Regions from separate parts of the Anaerostipes rhamnosivorans genome, predicted to be linked through region 3. Evidence: riboswitches for the same ligand, from Rfam matches in the RefSeq annotation. Region 3 holds a riboswitch; each other region holds the start of a gene.

Region 1 (4,223 bases), 1.0 Mb from region 3:
CGGTTGACTATCACAAAAGATGGGACCCGGCAGCAATCAATGTGAGAAATGAACTTCAGAATCCTGAGACGGGGGCTCCGATCCGCGGTTATATGAGCATGGATGATATCATTGATGTTCCTGCGAAATGGTTCAACTGGGCAGATAAATCCAGCCCTGTTCACTTTCTGGGAACGCATTGTTATGACCAGATCCGCTGGTATATGGGGTGTGAAGTGGAAGAGGTATATGCTGTGGGAACAAAAAAGGTATTAAAATCCAGAGGTGTTGATACCTATGATTCCATTCAGGCAATTTTAAAAATGGAAAACGGTTGTTATTGGACCGTGGAGAATTCATGGATCCTGCCGGAAGGTTTTGCGAAAAATAATGACGGAAGAACACAGATTCTTTGTGAGGATGCAATGTTTCGGATTGATTCCCAAAACCGCGGAGTAGAAATGTTTAATACACAGAAACAGCGTACGCCCAACTCTTATTTTATTTTAAATAACTGCGGCAGGCCCAGCGGATTTGGAATAGAACCCATCAACGATTTTGTTTACTGTCTTCAGAATGATATCCCTTTTATCGCAGACGGCAACGATGGACTGCAGGCTGAGTTAATAGCAGAAGCAGTGCATCAAAGTCTGGAAGAGAATAAGGCAGTGAAGATAAAGAGGGATTAAGGCGGAGAGTATAATATGACAATTTATGAGGGAAAAGATTATAAAGATTTAAGTAAAAAAGCAGCAGAGATCATTGCTGCCGAAATACGCATTAATCCAGGAGCTGTTCTTGGGCTGGCGACAGGATCTACTCCAGAAGGCGTGTACGAGCAGCTGGTGGAGTGGTATGAGGCAGGAGAGCTTGATTTTTCAAAGGTCACGTCCATCAATCTAGATGAATATAAAGGCCTTGACGGAAGCCATGAACAGTCCTATCGTCATTTTATGTACCAACATTTTTTTGATCATGTAAACATAAAGAAAAACCGGACATTTGTACCTGACGGAACAGAGATGAACTCTGAAAAAGCATGCATGGAGTATGAAGAGATCATAACCCAGAATGGCGGTATAGACCTTCAGATTCTTGGACTGGGCGCCAATGGACATATTGGTTTTAATGAACCTGGCGAGGTTTTTATTCCGGAAACGCATTGTGTTAAATTGACACAAAACACGATTGACGCGAATTCTCGGTTTTTTGAATCCCGGGAGGAGGTTCCAAAAGAAGCTTATTCTATGGGAATCAGGGGGATCCTTCAGGCGAAAAAAATTATTCTGATGGCAGTCGGAAAGCAGAAGGCCCAGGCATTATATGATGCACTTTACGGTGGGATTTCTCCGGAAGTACCGGCATCAATCCTGCAGCTGCATCCACATGTCGCCGTATTTGCCGATGGGGAAGCGCTTACCGTGGTGAAAGAAAACAGGCCATAGCGGCTGTTGCAACTGCAGCTTATAGACAGTAGGACAAAGTGGAGGGTTGGTTATCCTCCACTTTGTTCTGTTTTAATCAAATATAATCAGAGCCATAAATACAAGATCAGTGTCACCCGTGTTGGCCAGAGCATGCCCGTGATTATCCGGTGTAAATGTCACATCTCCTGCCTTTACCGGGCGGACTGTGCCATTATCATCGTAATCGCCCTGTCCTGAAAGGATGTAGTAGGTCTCACTTTCGCCATGGTGTTCATGGTAGCCGAGGGTGCAGCCTGGTTCGATAATGACTTCTGCGTATAAACCGCATTTTCCGTTTAACTCTTTTTCCCCTAAAACATGTTTGATGATAACGTGTCCTTTTCCTCCGCACATGTTTTCTACTGTTTCTGTTTTCATAATATAAATCTCCTTTCAAGCTGGATAAATAGACAAAAAGGCCCCCAAAAGAGTTTTCGTCTTTGAGAACCTTTATGAACTATACTTCCTAAAATATAATCCCTGAGCAGGGGTTTGTCAAACTATAATTGATTTATTTGTCCGGATTGATTATAATACAAGCATAGCAACAGACAACAAGGAACATTCAAAAATCTAATATACAGGGGTGCTGGCGTCATGCCGGCTGAGAGTAAGGCAAATGGAGCCTTTAACCCTTATACCTGATCTGGATAATGCCAGCGTAGGAATAGAACAGCACAAACTGTGACAATTACCCCGTTGGATTATCCAACGGGGTTTTTTAAGGAGGATGAAAAAGATGAATGCAAGTGTAGCGATTCAGACATTGCCGGAGGCGGCTAACGATGAGGAATTGATCCGTATTGTGGATGAGGTTATTGACTACATTAAAAGTACAGGACTTTCTTATTATGTGGGGCCGTTTGAAACTGCCATTGAAGGAGATTACGATGAACTGATGGATGTGGTAAAAGAGTGCCAGCATATTGCGGTGAGGGCAGGAGCGCCGTCAGTGGCAGCTTATGTAAAGGTATCCTATAAGCCAGAAGGAGATGTACTCACCATTGATAAAAAAGTTACGAAACACCACCAGTAAAATACTGCCCGCGGCGGCTATTCTTATCATATTGGCGGTTTGGCAGTTTGTCAGCGGGGCTGGCATGGTTTCAAAGTTTCTGCTTCCATCTCCATTGGATGTGCTAAAGGCATTGGTCAGTGATTTTCCGCTTTTGATGGTCAATGCGAAAGTAACGGTGATAGAGGCTCTTACCGGGCTGTTCATGGGCGTTGCCATTGGATTTCTCATGGCGGTTTTTATGGACCATTTTGATAAGCTTTACAAAGCATTTTACCCATTGATCGTACTGACGCAGACGATACCGACGATAGCGATCGCACCTCTTTTGGTATTGTGGTTTGGTTATGAAATGCTTCCAAAGGTGATCCTGATTGTAATTGTGACCTTTTTCCCGATCACGGTAAGTCTGCTTGACGGTTTCCGTTCGGCAGACCAGGACACGATCAGCCTCATGCGTTCTATGGGGGCTACAAGTCTGCAGATTTTCCGGCATGTTAAGTTTCCGGGATCATTGAGCCAGTTTTTTGCGAGTCTGAGGATCTCCGTGTCCTATGCAGTAGTAGGCGCTGTTATCTCAGAATGGCTGGGAGGCTTTGAAGGTCTGGGAGTCTATATGATACGAGTGAAAAAGGGGTTTTCTTTTGACAAAATGTTTGCGGTGATTTTCATCATATCAGCAATCAGCCTGCTGCTCATGTGGGCAGTGAATCTGCTGCAGAAGAGATGTATGCCGTGGGAAGAGAAGAGTTAGAGGATCGATTAGGAATAGAGAGGTTGGTTTTATGAAAAAAAGAATAGTGGCAGTTTTGCTTGCTGCAGTTATGATTATGTCCATCACAGGCTGCCAGAGCAAAGAAAATGGATCAGAAAAAAGTGAAGGTAAATTGACCAAAGTTACCTTTGTCCTGGATTGGACACCGAATACCAATCATACAGGAATTTATGTGGCAAAGGAAAAAGGATATTTTAAAGATGCAGGGCTGGATGTGGAGATTGTACAGCCGCCGGAAGACGGAGCAGAAGTTCTGGTGGGATCAGGGAAAGCCCAGTTTGGGATATCTTTTCAGGACAGCATGATGCCTGCGGTTGTGGGAGATGACGCGCTGCCAATCACAGCTGTCGCGGCAGTTTTACAGCACAACACATCTGGCATTATTTCCAGAAAAGGTGATGGTATCAGCAGTCCCAAAGGCCTGGAGGGAAAGAAGTATGCCACATGGAATCTGGAGATTGAAAAGGCAACCTTAAAACAGACGGTAGAAAAAGACCATGGGGATTTTAGCAAAGTCAAACTGATCCCTAGCACTGTGACCGATGAGGTTTCCGCACTGAAGAGCAAGAAGGTAGATGCCATCTGGATTTATTATGGATGGGCCGGCATTGCGGCAGAGGTTGCAGGATTGAAAACAGATTATTTTGCATTTAAGGATATCGATCCGGTATTTGACTATTATACTCCGGTCATCATCGGCAATAAGGATTGGATGAAGAAGAATCCGGAAACTGCCAAGGCGTTTCTGGCAGCTGCAAAAAAGGGTTATGAGTTTGCCATAGATGATCCCAAGAGTGCAGCCGATATTCTCTGCAAAGCGGCACCGGAGCTGGATTCTAAACTGGTGGAGAAGAGCCAGGAATACATGAAGGACCAGTACAAAGCAGAAGTTAAACAGTGGGGATATATGAATCCTAAGAGATGGAATGCCTTTTATAATTGGATCAATGAAAAGGGGCTTTCTAAAACAAAGATTCCGGAGAACACC
Region 2 (4,223 bases), 1.8 Mb from region 3:
GTGGCTTTTTAAGAGGAAATAGAACATATCCTCAGCCTCCAGATTGATGGCAATAAAGTCTTCCTCCACATGGACAAACCCCAGATACCGGAGCTGCTGCAGATCGTTAAAATTCGTTTCCAGGGCAAAGCTTCCTTCCCTCTGCTCCCAAAGTTCAAACAAGAGCTCCACGGCCTCAGACTGCAACATCTCGAGAAGTACCAGTGGGTCCTCGCTGAGCTTTTGCGCAATCTGCCTTGCCAGTTCTAATTTTGACGCGTCCGCCTGTACCGGTAAAAAGAGGCGTTCACAAATCACCATTAAATTCCTTGTCTTATTTGTAGATAGTTCTTCCACATACGGCCGTTCCGAAATTAAAATCCTCGCCATACTGACCACCTCTTTTTCTAATTTATTGTATCACAATTTTTTGATTTCTTCTATTCTTTCCAGTGCCATATCATAACCCATCTGATAGGTATCCCTGAGCACATCAATATCCTTCTCAAAGCTGTCAATGGGACGGTCCGGCCTTAGGATGACAGCCTTCCCTTGCTTTTCCAGATTCTCGCAGTAATGGACTGTGCGATTATACTCCACATGACGGTTCAAAAGCAAATCCGGAATCTTCGGATACTTTTTCTTCAGCAGCGTTGACGTGACCTTATGGCTCTTGCTGAGTTCTTTGCGGTATCCTTTTGGTCTCGTAAGAACGATCAGATGCTTGTCATTGCCGTCACGGATCGCTTTCCTGACCGGGATAGGATCTGCGATGCCTCCGTCGAAATACGGAACCCCATCCAGCTTGATGGCCGGAAATATCAGCGGCAGGGCACAGGTCGCCCGGAGCATGGTGCACTCTTTATCTAAATCTTTTCCGTCTTTATATTCAATCTCACCGGTCAGTGCATTGGTCACACCTACCAGTATCTTTCCATCATATTTGTAAAATGTATCCCAGTCAAATGGATATAATTTGTTGGGGATCACGTTGTAGACAAAATTCAGCCCAAACAGGCTTTTTTCTTTGATGAGATTTTTCTTTCCGATATATCTGGAATCATTTCTGTGGTTTAGAAGAATCTGCAGATTCCTCTCCCTCTGCCTGGAAACATAAGAAAAGCCGTCACAGATGCCGGCGGATACTCCTATCACATAGGGAAACATCAAATCATGGTCGAGTAGGGCATCCATCACCCCTGCGCTGAAAATCGGCCGGAATGTACCGCCCTCCAATATTAAACTTGCCATATCTCTTCACTCCTAACTGCATTTGGGCATTCCCGGAATAACTCAGAAATGCTTCTTCTTTATTATACCACAAAAACTGGAAACTTATTGTATAAATCATATGCCTCTACTACAATATTCAAGTTCTTAAGATCTGTACACCGCCAGCAAAATATGCCGAACGAAATCAATGATATAGACGGCACTGCATACATCATTCAGACCATTGCACTTTCTGAAAAACAATGATACAATACGTAAGATGACTTTTTAGGTCATATTTGAAACTAAAATGGGAGCTTTTACGGGCTGAGAGGAAGGGATATCCTTCGACCATCATACCTGATTTGGTTAATGCCAACGTAGGGATTTAGGTGCTTATTGTAACGGAATTTACTGTAAGTCCATGATCATGCGATGAATCGTTTATTTTGTGACTGATCATGTATATAAAAAGAAATGTTCCGAAAACTAAATAATGCATTTTAGATTCCCTCCCGCCTGATTGAAACGAGGAGGTTGTAAGATGAATTACACAACACAGATGAATGCCGCCAGAGCCGGCATCGTAACCAAGGAAATGGAAACGGTCGCTGCTTACGAAGGAATGGATGTACAGAAGCTCATGGGTGAGGTCGCTGCTGGAACTATCGTTATACCGGCCAACAAAAACCACCGTTGCTTAAAGCCATTTGGTATCGGCAATTCCCTGAAAACCAAGATCAATGTCAACCTTGGAACATCTAGAGACTGTCTGAACCTGGACGTAGAAATGGAAAAGGTAAACCAAGCAGTCTTAATGGGCGCGGAAGCTATTATGGATCTTTCTTCTTTCGGGGACACACAGACCTTCAGAAGAAAACTTGTAGCCGAATGCCCTGCTATACTGGGCACTGTGCCGATTTATGATGCCATTGTATATTATAATAAGGCTCTGAAGGATATTACCTCAAGGGAATGGATCGATGTATTTAAAATGCATGCTGAGGACGGTGTAGACTTTATGACCATCCACTGTGGGATCAACCGCAATACCGCAGACCGCTTTAAGGCCATGAAGAGACAGATGAACATCGTGTCCCGGGGCGGGTCTTTGATCTTTGCCTGGATGGAAGCTACGGGCAATGAAAATCCGTTCTTCGAATACTATGATGAGATTTTGGACATTTGTAATGAATATGACGTTACTTTAAGTCTCGGGGACGCCTGCCGTCCAGGATGCCTAAAAGACGCCAGCGATATTTCCCAGATCGAGGAACTGGTCACTTTAGGAGAATTGACGGCCCGGGCCTGGAAAAAGGACGTTCAGGTAATGATCGAAGGACCTGGACATATGCCTATGGACCAGATACAGGCAAATATGAAGATTCAGCAGACTATCTGCAACGGAGCTCCGTTTTATGTACTTGGGCCTCTAGTAACAGACATTGCACCCGGCTATGACCATATTACATCTGCTATTGGCGGAGCGATTGCCGCTGCATCCGGCGCAAGCTTTTTATGTTATGTCACACCGGCAGAACATCTGCGCCTTCCGAATGTGGATGATGTGAAGGAAGGCATCATGGCTTCCAAGATCGCGGCACACGCCGCAGATATTGCCAAAGGCATAAAGGGCGCCATGGACTGGGACAATCAGATGGCAGAGGCAAGACAAAAGCTGGACTGGGAAGCTCAGTTTGATCTGGCTCTGGACCCTGTAAAGGCCAGAAGATACCGTGCTGAATCAAAACCTGAGAGAGAAGATACATGTACGATGTGCGGAAAAATGTGTTCCGTTCGAAATATGAATGCTGTGTTGGCAGGTGAAGATGTCGATGTAGTATAAACAAAGGAGGATTTCACAGATTTATGAATGAAGAAAGAGGCGGCTTTTCCAGCAGGATCGGCTTTGTGCTGGCAACTGCAGGATCAGCTGTAGGACTAGGAAACATATGGAGATTTCCATATCTGGCTGCAAAATACGGAGGCGGGAGCTTCCTTTTGATTTACCTGATACTCGCGGTAACCTTTGGATTTACCCTGATGATCACCGAGATAGCGATTGGACGGCGTACTGGCAAAAGCGCCATTCATGCGTTCTCTTCTTTTAATAAGAAGTATAAGTTTATCGGTTATCTGACCAGTATCATACCGTTCATCATCTTCCCTTATTACTGTGTGATTGGGGGATGGGTAACAAAATACTTATTTGTATCAGTAAGCGGAAATATAAACCAGGCAGCAGGAGATACCTTTTTTGAAGGCTTTATCAGCCAGTCTGTAAGCCCTATGGTATGGCTCCTGATTTTCGCTGGCATTACACTGATTGTTGTTGCCCTGGGAGTAGAAGGCGGTATCGAAAAAGTCAGCACCATCCTGATGCCGATTTTGATCGTACTGCTGATCGGTATTTCTGTTTATTGTATTACCAGAAAGGGAGCCATGGAAGGCGTATTGTATTACATCAAGCCAAATCTTAAGGATTTGACGCCGACTACATTCCTGGCCGCATTAGGACAGCTGTTTTATTCCATGTCATTGGCAATGGGGATCATGATTACTTTCGGTTCCTATATGCCGAAAAAATCCAACCTTGAGAAGTCTGTTTCTCAGGTAGAGATTTTTGATACAGGTGTCGCTTTCCTGTCTGGGCTTATGATTGTCCCTGCAGTCTTTGTATTTTCAGGAGGAAATGCCGATATGCTCGCATCCGGCCCATCCCTGATGTTTAAGATGCTGCCGAAGGTATTTAACAGCATGGCACTGGGAACTGTCATCGGAGCCGTTTTCTTCATTTTAGTTTTCTTTGCGGCGCTGACCTCTGCGATTTCCCTTTTGGAAACCCTGGTCTCCATCGTAATGGATAAGTTTCATTTATCCCGGTTAAGAGCCTGCATCACCATGTTTGTCATTGCAATGATCATGGCAGTGCCGTCATCACTGGGATTTGGTATATGGAGCAATATCAAGCTTCTTGGCTTCAGCTTCCTGGATTTCTTCGACTTCATGAGCAACAGCGTGTTAATGCCGAT
Region 3 (4,223 bases):
GTGTTTGCCAGTACGGCATCTGCTCCCATCTCCATTGCCGCACATGCCTCAGACGGTTTGCCTATGCCTGCGTCCACGATCACAGGAAGGTCGATATTCTCAATGAGCATCTGTATAAAGTCTTTGGTGAGAAGTCCTTTGTTGCTCCCAATCGGGGCCGCCAAAGGCATGACCGCAGCGGCTCCCGCGTCCACAAGATCCCTGGCAGCATTCAGATCAGGGCTTATGTATGGCAGCACTGTAAATCCTTCCCTTGCCAGAATCTCTGTGGCTTTGACAGTCTCATTATTATCCGGCATGAGATATTTTGTATCCCGGATCACTTCGATCTTAATAAAATCCCCGCATCCTACTGCCTTTGCCAGCCTTGCGATCCGTACTGCCTCCTGGGCGTTCCTGGCACCGGACGTATTTGGCAGCAGAGTCACTGTATCCGGTATGTACTCTAAAATGTTGCTGGATCCGGCCTCTTTCACCCTCCGCAGAGCCATGGTAACGATCTGGGCATCTGCCGCGCTGATCACCTCAGCGGTCTTTTCAAGGCTGAACTTTCCGGTTCCAAGCAGAAACCTTGATGTAAATTCTTTTGTTCCGATTTTTAATGTATCTTTCATTTTTATACCTCTTTTTCTCCTAAGATCAATCGTATCGCCATATTTGCCTCATGTCCGGCACAGATGTTTACTCTTGCGGCGGTCAGGGATTCTGTCTTTGAGATCCCGTGGACGCCATCCCCGCACACATAAAGGCGGTTCATTTTCTTGTCCGTCCGGATTAGATTGGAGCTGTAGGAACCCGCCATCCCGTTTCCTGAGATCAGTACAGATCCAGGCAGCCTGGATATGACCCCGTTTACCAGCACGGCTTTGGATTCCGGCGTGTCAAACGCCTCACATATGACCGGATAGGGTTCAAACAGCTTTTCTACATTTGCCTCCGTGACCCTGCCGTCAAACGTCTCCAGTTCCATCCAGGGATTCACCTGCCTGATGAGTTCTTGGATGGCATCTGTTTTTTTCATTCCCATCTGAGGGATCGTGTAAGCCTGCCGGTTTAAATTGGATGGGTCCACTGTGTCAAAATCAACAAGAAACAGCTTTTTAACCCCTGTCCTCGCAAGCATCAGTGCGATATTGGAGCCCAGGCCTCCAAGTCCTGCCACGGCCACACATCCCTCTTTGAGCTTTTTCCTCACTTCCGGTGTCTGGCGCCTGGTCAGCTCAAGTTCAAACTGTTCTCTTGAAAGCATCTCATCCACCGCCTACGAAGCTGACGATCTCCAGAGTGTCCGCCTCTGAGAGTATGATCTGTCCATACTCCTGCTTCGGGGCAATCTGCCCGTTTCTCTCCACCGCGATGTGCTTTAAATGATAGCCCTCCCCCAGAAGAAATTCTTCCAGAGTCTGAACAGACTCAAGCGGCATTTCCTTTCCATTGACACGCATGATGATTCTCCTTTCTTTTTCAAGAGCTGACAAACAAAGAACAAAGTGGGCGAGTGCGCATCCCACGGAGCGTTTTTGTTCCATAGGGGATTCCTTAGGAATATTCTATGGAACAAAAAAAGATGAAGCGTAAGCTCCATCTCTGTGTTCTATCGATTGAAAACTCCCTACGCTAGTGCTAACTAACAGGTTCCATGAATCTTCAGGTTATACCTTCCTCTCAGCCAATAACATCGGCTCTCCAGTTTTACTTGTTTATGAAATTTTATCAGACAGAATCTATGATCTGTCTTACGAGAAATTATTATAATCCTGTTTCCCCAAAAAAACAAGAGAAAATTTTGCTGTTCACGCCGGTTCCAATACCTCTTGCGCCTTTTCCTGTCCAACAAAGCTTAACTGTGATAAAAAGAATACATCATAACATTTGCTTTTGTTTCAGTGGATCTACATGGTTGGACAGTAAATAGAAAAAATGCTTTTTCATTTGATTCCAGTACGAACATAGTAAACTGAATTCGTTAATGATTGTCCCCCAATGGTTAAACATCGTTGCTATAAAGAAGTACATATTCCTTAGTTCAAAAATAATCTTTTAGTAAAATCTGATGAAACAAAGTTGAATCTCCTCCATCTGCTTGGACAAAACAGATGTTCATGATTTCAGGCCGTCCTGAAGAACTCCTCAACCAGTTCTTACAGGATGGCTTTTTCGTATCATCAGCGCCGGAAAACCTCTTGTCCGTGTATATACTTGGCCATGATGTGCTCATTTTGGCTTAAATACATAGCCCTTTCCATCCGCTGTTCCATGTCCGGGTCAAGAGCGGTCTTGATCGGTGTGTCGTTAAGCACCACAGCATCAAACTCACAGCCCTGTTCAAAACTTCCGACATTTCCAAAAAAGCTCCCGCCCCCTTTTGTCCCCAGATAAAAAGCTTCTGATGCGGACAACGGCTTTTTGTCCTGGTCCAGATATCTCCAGTACATCTTGGAGACCTGTACCGCATCGGTCATCACCCGCAGAATGGAGAGAGAGGCACCTCCTGCCATATCCGTCCCAAGGCCCACATGCAGGCCTTCTTCCATCATTGCCCGTACCGGAGCGATGCCGGAGGACAGATTCAGATTTGACTGTGGGCAGTGCGCGACGTAGACGCCCCTCTTGCTCATCAAGTCTCGTTCCTCTTTTCCTGAATAAACACAGTGGGCCATGACAGTTTTTCCATGATTCCCAAACATCCCGAAATGGTCATAGGCATCTCCGTAAAATTCTGACCACGGAGCCAGCTCCTTTACCCATTCTACCTCTCCCGGATTCTCCGAGAGATGGGTCTGCATATACAGACCGGTCTTTTTCTGAACTTCTTTAAGCTGCTCCATCAGACGGTCAGAACAGGTCGGCAGGAATCTCGGTGAAAGGATGGGACGAATCCCCGTTCTGTCCTTCACGGATTCATACCAACTCCATGTATCTTGTACGGATGTATCTGCATCCTTTTCCTTGTAGTAATCTGGACAGTTCCGGTCCATATTGACCTTCCCAGCAAAACCTCTCATCCCCGCTTTCTCAAGCAGATCCATCAGCAGCACCGTAGCTTCTCCATGGATCGTGGCAAAAACATTGACTCTAGATGTGGCGCTCTTTCTTAAATCATTAGTGAATATCTCATATGCTTTTTGCGCGTATTCCAAATCACCGTACTTAGCTTCTTCGGGAAAGGTATAAGTCTCCAGCCAGGAAAGCAGCTCCATATCCATTCCCATCCCCCTAAACGAATACTGGGGCGCATGGATATGTAGATCGCAGAGTCCCGGGAAAATAAGTCTTCCGCTGTAATCTAAAACACGGATACCTGAAAACCGTTCCGGCAGTTCCTTCCATATGCCGCTCACCATTCCGTCTTCACAGACTATATAAGAATCCTGTGCTGACTGAAACTTTTCAGGTGTGGGTGTAAAAATAATATCTCCTTTTAAAGCAAAATTCTTCATGATAATAACCTCCAGTAAGTAGGAACAAAGTGGGCAAGCCCACCTCATCTCCCCAACCCCTCACTCTTTGAGGGGCTTGACAACTTTGAGCACCAAATGCGCTTTGACATAGTCAAATGATTTCCTTACGCATTTGTGTGCATAGTGCCCGCAGGGCTTTTTTAATCCATAGGGAGGTTCGAAGAACTTTCCTATGGAAGAACAAAGTGGACAGGCCCACTTCAACACCCCAACCCCTCACTCTTTGAGGGGCTTGGCAACTTTGCGCGCCAAATGCGATTTGACGCAGTCAAATAGATTCCTTACGCATTTGTGTGCATAGTGCCCGCAGGGCTTTTTTATTCCATAGGGAGGTTCGAAGAACTTTCCTATGGAATAAAAAGAGTTATTCCCTTTTGATAAAAGATCAAAGGGAATAACTCATAGTCCGGCTTTCGGAAGCCTGGTAGAAACTCCTGGGCCGTTATCCCAGGAATATATAAGTCTTTGGTGTATTCATTACAAAGTCATCATATCAAAGTACATTTCTGCTGTCAATCACCTCTTTGGTGTATTGGCTCAGTCTTCTGCTTCCTGTGCCTTTTGCTGTTTCTTTCGCTTGGTCATCAGGCCGCCGATCCTTCCGGTCTCACTGGCAGAAAGTGCTTTCCAGCCTTCCTCCCTGACCTTGTCAGCCAGTCCGATCTCCACTGCGATCTCGTATTTTAAACGCTCATCTTCCGTCATTTCTTCGTAGGATTTTTCCATAAAATCTTTTTCTTTGGACATCATGTACTCCTTTCT

Evidence for each region. Region 3 has a riboswitch for thiamine pyrophosphate ahead of thiS (sulfur carrier protein ThiS). Riboswitches for the same ligand answer to the same signal wherever they lie in the genome.
Region 1: another riboswitch for thiamine pyrophosphate. It lies ahead of AR1Y2_RS01105 (thiamine-binding protein); the one in region 3 lies ahead of thiS (sulfur carrier protein ThiS).
Region 2: another riboswitch for thiamine pyrophosphate. It lies ahead of thiC (phosphomethylpyrimidine synthase ThiC); the one in region 3 lies ahead of thiS (sulfur carrier protein ThiS).

The regions. Positions count from the first base shown of each region.
Region 1 covers NZ_CP040058.1:225,931-230,153, forward strand. Annotated here, with positions in the region: gene AR1Y2_RS01090 (Gfo/Idh/MocA family protein) at 1-668, shown strand, start outside; gene nagB (glucosamine-6-phosphate deaminase) at 684-1,424, shown strand; gene AR1Y2_RS01100 (cupin domain-containing protein) at 1,497-1,823, opposite strand; TPP riboswitch at 2,018-2,129, shown strand; gene AR1Y2_RS01105 (thiamine-binding protein) at 2,185-2,481, shown strand; gene AR1Y2_RS01110 (ABC transporter permease) at 2,450-3,214, shown strand; gene AR1Y2_RS01115 (ABC transporter substrate-binding protein) at 3,246-4,223, shown strand, end outside.
Region 2 covers NZ_CP040058.1:3,002,237-3,006,459, forward strand. Annotated here, with positions in the region: gene AR1Y2_RS14835 (hypothetical protein) at 1-369, opposite strand, end outside; gene AR1Y2_RS14840 (patatin-like phospholipase family protein) at 400-1,230, opposite strand; TPP riboswitch at 1,492-1,595, shown strand; gene thiC (phosphomethylpyrimidine synthase ThiC) at 1,736-3,037, shown strand; gene AR1Y2_RS14850 (sodium-dependent transporter) at 3,061-4,223, shown strand, end outside.
Region 3 covers NZ_CP040058.1:1,247,611-1,251,833, reverse strand. Annotated here, with positions in the region: gene AR1Y2_RS06160 (thiazole synthase) at 1-614, opposite strand, end outside; gene thiF (sulfur carrier protein ThiS adenylyltransferase ThiF) at 617-1,249, opposite strand; gene thiS (sulfur carrier protein ThiS) at 1,251-1,529, opposite strand; TPP riboswitch at 1,593-1,699, opposite strand; gene AR1Y2_RS06145 (amidohydrolase family protein) at 2,166-3,440, opposite strand; purine riboswitch at 3,844-3,942, opposite strand; gene AR1Y2_RS06140 (small, acid-soluble spore protein, alpha/beta type) at 3,999-4,208, opposite strand.